2 linked regions of the Parashewanella spongiae genome follow. The main gene of each other region encodes a partner of the protein of the gene in region 2 in a complex. Links are inferred from orthologs where the notes say so. Each region holds a gene or a part of one and is shown on either strand. Other genes may lie near its edges.

Region 1 (3,295 bases), 1.9 Mb from region 2 along the record:
TGTGCATGTTTTCGCTTCATAGGACGATTTAAATCGTATTATGTCACTAAAAATGCCGTCGAAATTAGATGAATGGCTGTCAGAAAACTCGGCCGCTTTGTGTAACAGTTTATGGATTAACCTTATGTCCCAGGATGTTTCCATGACCTGTTTGTCGTTTTTTAGGCTGTGAATGATTTCAATAAGCTGAGAAAGTTTAGTGCAACCACCAATTAATGCATTTAAATCAATACCCAGTTGATTTTTGGTTTTCTGTTTAAGTTTCCAAGAGTGAATAAGTGCACTTATCTGAGTAAAAAAGGAGTCAGCGGAGGGAGATGGTTGCTGTATTTGCTTGGTATATTGAGTGCTCGATTTTGGAGTAATGAAGCGAGGCTCAGTTGCAAAGCGCCGGCAAGCATTACTTGGCTTCTTACAATAATGAGCATCTTGTGTACGAGAGTTAAAGCGAGTCGACGATGATTTATTGTTGAAAAAATCATACAGCTTTTGTCTATTGGTTTTGCTTAATCTTTGATAACACTGTTGTAAGTTTTCATCACCATCAAACTTTGAAACCTCAAAGTTAAGATATAATACGGCTTCGCTAGGGTATTCTTGGAGACTTTTGAGCATAAATCTATATATTGATTCATGCTCAGCAGAAGTGCGCACTGTCGCCATCACATTACTCAATAAGTGAGTGAATTAACAAGCTAAGAAATAACGCACTGAAAAGATAAATACAAAATTATTCAGCTTTAAGGCATTCTATAAATGTATAACAGAAAATTATCCACCGCACAGGGGAGTCGTTTGGTAGCTCATAGTTGCACCACAGACTCAAACAAAAGATAATGAAATTGAGCGTAAATTGGTTTTGTCCATTTCCTTGTTTGATTCAGCAAGACCGTCCCTAATTTTTAATGACACTACGGGCAGACTTTATTGTCAGTGCACACCAATTAGACAAAGCGCTTATTCAAGGTAATAGTTAACCTGCTTTAAGAAAATAAAAAATAGAAAAAACAGCATCGGATATGTCTGACTCAATCTTCGCTAGAAAGAAGTATACGGCATAAGTTTCGATAATCAGTATCATCCAACATATCATTAAAAATAAACACCAAACTCATAAACTTACCGTTTTGATTGACGACGTAAAAACCACATAACCAAGGAGCAACCCAAAGTTTTTTTGCAACATATAAAGATGAATCACCAACGACTCTCACCTCTTGATTTCGACTCAATTCAAACTGATACTTCCAAAGCTTTAACCGGTAAAATTGGTATATAAAAACGCCGAATAACAATGCTAAAAATATGTACTTGAAAAACTCAAACCAAAATGAGTGGAAATCTGGCCAGAATTGAAAGCTGGAAAAACAAAAGCATCCACCCAAAAGAAAGGATAACTTTTGTTTAAAAGACGAAGATACCGAAAACCTATGGCGCAGGGCGGCCACGAACGGTCACAATCATTTTCGCAAGTTCTTTATCAGGACACTCTTCATGCCCCATAAACCATGCGAATAATTCAGGATCTTCACACTCTAATAAACGCACTAAAGTGTGTTTATCAATATCGTTCAAATTTTCATAATGCTGATCAACGAAAGGTTGAAATATTACGTCTAATTCAAGCATTCCGCGGCGACACGCCCAACGAACTCGTGCGATATTCATTAATTCCAACACCTACCCTCCATAAATCATATATATACCCGTGTTACCTAAAATTGCATCTTCAAGCATCACGAGTATATGTAGTTTATCAGTTCACAAAACTTACCCCAACAATTCAAAAGCGAATGATTAAATTTCTAACTTCAGAGACTATATTAAGCCATTACAATTCGTTTAAAAAATAGTAAGCTAATTTACGTAACATAAAAATAACAATTAATTTCTATAAAGGCGCTAAAAAAAATGAAAATAAATGGATTATTACTGCTTCTCACCATAAGTGGTGCGATAGCAATACAAGGATGTGGTGGTTCAGATGATAAAACAGAACCAAGTAGTACCACTCCTCCACCTCCTGTTGTTCAGCAACCTAAAAAACCTGAATTAAGTATTACAGGAGAATCAACACTCACAATTCCTCTTAACCAGTTATTTACATTGGAATTTAATAACACAGGTGATGCTGTAGAAAGTTGCACTATATCACCTCAATTACCTTCAGATCTGAAGTCTCAAAAAATTGGCGGGACGTGCGTTGTCCTTGGTACGCCAACACAAGCTTTTGAGGCAACAACGTATACCGTCACAGGTATAAATGATGTTGGTAATTCACAAGTAGAATTTACAATGGGTGCAAACCATCCAGCTCCATTATTGGCCTCACTACCAGCCGAACCTTTTGAGTTGAATGATAGACAACAATTTCACCTTGAGATTCTCACACTGAGTGATTCTGGTTTTATTACTGATTGTACAATCTCGCCAGCTTTACCTTCAGGGATTGGGTTGTCTATGGACAATGGAGTATGTTCTATTGCAGGTATGCCAACTGCAGGCAGTCCTTTAACGGAATACACGGTAACGGCCACCAACTCAGGTGGTTCAGATAGCGTGAGCTTCAGTATTATTGTTAATGAAATAAGCCAATATACTGGTGATGGTCCAGATCCATTCGCATTCGATTACGTTGCAGTCGTAAGCGAGAATGATAAGCCTTCAACTTCGCCTGTTTCTCTTCGAACAGAAATCGCAGATATAGACTCCACTCTGTATATACAGTCATCTGGTTTTCCAAATCTAATCTCTCAAGTGCGAACGAGCAATAATCAAAACTTTACAGAGCCGTCAGATATCGCTCAGTTATTTGAACTCTTCGTGGATCCCTCTACCGGTGAAGTAGAAGTAAGACTTCAAAAACAGCTTAATTTTGAAACGGATGCCGCCTTTTATGAGATTGACTTGCAATTAGGTGATGATGAGCAAACATTACTGGTAAGACTGTACGATTTACAGAAAGGCACAGAAGCCGAGCCACTTACTATCAGTAGTTATTCTGAGTTAGTCAGTTTTGCTCAAGGTCATTTTGTTAGTGAAGCAATCGGATTTGATGAAATCCAGTTAGGTGGACACGAAAACAGTCAACAACAAAATGTTGATAACCTTTTTGTTTCTCTTGATAGAGACATTGACGCCACAATGAGTAAAGACTCATTATGGTCTGCAATAGCTTTACACGGAACAATAAATGGACGCCATCATGTTATTCAAAACCTTCATGTAGATACATTAGGCTTTGTGAACAATATCAATAATGTACAAAATGGTAAAATCAAAAATATTGGCTTCG
Region 2 (3,332 bases):
TAAGAGTCTTTTTACACATAAAAAGAGCCACTCCTCATAAGAAGTGACCCTTTAAAATTTATACTGCCACCATCAACAATTGGCTCTGTTTCATTTATACAGCTCGCTTGAGTAGCATAGATTTAATATGACCAATCGCTTTTGTAGGGTTCAGCCCCTTAGGACAAACATCTACACAGTTCATAATGCCATGACAACGGAATACACTGTATGCGTCATCAATTTCTGATAAACGTTCTTCTGTTGCAGTGTCACGGCTATCAATTAAGAATCGATAAGCATGTAACAAACCACTTGGACCAACGAACTTATCAGGGTTCCACCAGAATGATGGACACGCTGTGGAACAACATGCACACATAATACATTCATACAGACCGTCTAAATGCGCTCTATCTTCCGGTGATTGTAAATGTTCACGTGAAGGTGTTTTTTCGTCATTCATTAAGTAAGGTTTGATTTTTTCATACTGCTTGTAGAATTGGGATAAATCTACGATCAAATCGCGTACAACAGGCATACCTGGTAGAGGACGCACTTCCAATTTTTTACCTTTAAAGGTAGACATTGGGGTAATACAGGCCAAACCATTTTTACCATTCATGTTCAAACCGTCTGAACCGCAAACACCTTCACGGCATGAACGGCGAAACGATAATGTTGGATCTTGTTCTTTTAGTAATAAAAGCGCATCCAACAACATCATGTCAGTGCCTTCTTGAACTTCTAAGCTGTAATCCTGCATATACGGCTTCGTATCTACATCAGGATTATAGCGATAAACTGCAAATTCCAATTTCATCTTACCACTCCTAGTAGGTACGTTTTACAGGCGGAAATGCTTCACGAGTTACAGGAGACATATTTACATCACGACGCCCCATTGACTCAGATACTGGATCAAACATGCTGTGACATAACCAATTTTCATCATCACGATCTAAGTAATCTTCGCGAGAATGAGCGCCACGGCTTTCAGTACGGAAGTTAGCTGCATAGGCCGTTGCAATTGCTGTCGCCATTAAGTTATCTAACTCTAAGCATTCAATTCTTTGTGTATTGAACTCTTGAGAATTATCAGACAATTTTGCATTCGCTAAACGCTCACGAATCGACTTAAGTTCTTTAAGACCTTCAGCCATTGAGTCGCCGCTACGGAAAACAGAGAAATTCAACTGCATACACAATTGCAGGTCCTTTTTAATTTGGACCGGATCTTCACCATCTTTATTACTTTCCCAGCGATTTAAACGAGCTAATGATGCAGAGATATGTTCATCTAAAGCAGCTTTCGGATCCGCTGTAGCATCAAGTGCTTTACCCAAATGCTGTCCGGCTGCACGACCAAATACCACTAAATCTAATAATGAGTTACCACCAAGGCGATTTGCACCATGTACTGATACACAAGCAATCTCTCCGACCGCGAATAAACCAATAATATCTTCTTCAGTTCCGTCTTCTTTTTGACGAATTACTTGACCACTCACTTTAGTAGGTAATCCGCCCATCATATAGTGACAAGTCGGTAATACAGGTATTGGACCATCAGCTGGATCAATATGCGCAAATGTCCGTGATAACTCACAAACACCAGGAAGACGAGCTTCAAGTGTTTCTTTGCCCAAATGATCCAATTTCAATAAACAATGTGGACCAAGAGGTCCGTCAAGGCCGCGACCTTCACGAATTTCAGTCATCATCGAACGAGCAACTACGTCCCGTGATGCGAGATCTTTTGCATTAGGCGCATAACGCTCCATGAAGCGTTCGCCATCTTTATTTAAAAGATAACCACCTTCACCACGACACCCTTCAGTTACAAGTACACCAGCGCCCGCAATACCTGTTGGGTGGAATTGCCACATTTCCATATCTTGCATTTGCACGCCTGCACGCATCGCCATACCAACACCGTCACCAGTATTGATGTGAGCATTAGTCGTAGAAGCAAATATACGTCCTGCGCCACCCGTCGCCAAAACTGTCGCCTTCGATTTAAAGTATACAATTTCGCCAGTTTCGATATCCAAAGCCGTACAACCAACAATTGCACCGTCTTCATTTTTCACAAGATCTAATGCATACCATTCAGAAAAGACTTGAGTCTTATTTTTTACATTCTGCTGGTATAAACAATGTAACAATGCGTGACCTGTACGATCCGCTGCTGCGGCTGTACGAGCCGCTTGCTCGCCACCGAAATTACGTGATTGCCCACCAAATGGTCTTTGGTAAATGGTTCCGTTTTCAAAACGTGAAAATGGTAAACCCATGTGTTCCAATTCAATAACTGCTTCTGGGCCAGTTTGACACATGTATTCAATAGCATCTTGGTCTCCAATAAAATCAGAGCCCTTCACGGTATCGTACATGTGTTCTTCCCAGTTATCTTCGTGAGCATTACCTAACGCAACGGTAATCCCACCTTGAGCAGAAACGGTATGTGAACGAGTTGGAAATACTTTAGATAATAAAGCACAGCTTTTGCCTTCTTTAGATATCTGCAAAGCAGCGCGCATACCTGCACCACCTGCACCAATAACTACAGCATCAAATTCGCGTACTGGAATACTCACTTACACACCCCACACTATAAATATGCCTGCCGCTAAATATGCAAAAACGGTCACGACAAAAACAAACTGTAAACCACCACGCAAAGCTGCGCACTTCACATAATCAGTCAAAACTTGCCATACACCAATCCAAACGTGTATCAATAAAGCAATCAAAGTGATTAAGGTAAACACCTTCATCGCTAAGGTACTATATAAGCCAGACCAAACTTCATAAGTCATTGGTGAATTGCAAGCAAAAAAGCCTGCTAAAAACAGTGTGTAACAAGCAAGAATTATTGCGCTTGCTCGCAGTAAAATATAATCATGGACGCCACTACGTCCAAAACTTGCTGCATTTGTTACCATACCCACATCCCCACAAAAATAGAAACAGCAATAGTTAACACGAAAGAAATTTTGGCTGACAATAAACCAGACTGTAATTCTTCCCATCGACCGCTATCCATAATTAAATGGCGAATACCAACAATAAGGTGGTAACTCAACGCGGTTAAAATTCCCCAAATCACGAATTTGGCAATTGGATTGTCAAAACAAGATTTTAGGTCGCTGAAACTTTCTGCAGATGTTAACGATGAGTTAAGCATCCATAAGAGGATACCCATGGCAAACAACATAATAACACCGGAAATTCGGTGAAGAATTGACGCAATCGCTGTAGCAGGAAAGCGGATTTTAGGTAGATCTAAATGGACAGGTCTTTGCTTTTTCACGTTCTGCTCACTCAGCTCCATTGAGCATCTTTTTATG

What was found.
Region 1: the proteins of sdhA (region 2) and E2I05_RS05235 are in contact, whole or in part, in a crystal structure (PDB 6C12), measured with the Escherichia coli proteins. The link is inferred for Parashewanella spongiae from one-to-one orthologs.

Annotation. Positions count from the first base shown.
Region 1 is NZ_CP037952.1:1,381,652-1,384,946, reverse strand. The notes cover bases 54-3,015. They hold E2I05_RS05235 (FAD assembly factor SdhE), read right to left. Parts: upstream 1,678-3,015; coding sequence 1,429-1,677; downstream 54-1,428. Other genes in these bases: E2I05_RS05230 (Ig domain-containing protein), read left to right, coding at 1,912-3,015; E2I05_RS22825 (protein YgfX), read right to left, coding at 1,029-1,448; E2I05_RS05245 (pentatricopeptide repeat-containing protein), read right to left, coding at 54-663. Also shown: more of E2I05_RS05245, read right to left, coding at 1-53; more of E2I05_RS05230, read left to right, coding at 3,016-3,295. UniProt on the Escherichia coli protein: An FAD assembly protein, which accelerates covalent attachment of the cofactor into other proteins.
Region 2 is NZ_CP037952.1:3,330,918-3,334,249, forward strand. The notes cover bases 197-3,195. They hold sdhA (succinate dehydrogenase flavoprotein subunit), read right to left. Parts: upstream 2,580-3,195; coding sequence 813-2,579; downstream 197-812. Other genes in these bases: E2I05_RS13080 (succinate dehydrogenase iron-sulfur subunit), read right to left, coding at 197-802; sdhD (succinate dehydrogenase, hydrophobic membrane anchor protein), read right to left, coding at 2,580-2,927; sdhC (succinate dehydrogenase, cytochrome b556 subunit), read right to left, coding at 2,921-3,195. In the rest of the region: more of E2I05_RS13080, read right to left, coding at 95-196; more of sdhC, read right to left, coding at 3,196-3,316. UniProt on the Escherichia coli protein: Two distinct, membrane-bound, FAD-containing enzymes are responsible for the catalysis of fumarate and succinate interconversion; the fumarate reductase is used in anaerobic growth, and the succinate dehydrogenase is used in aerobic growth.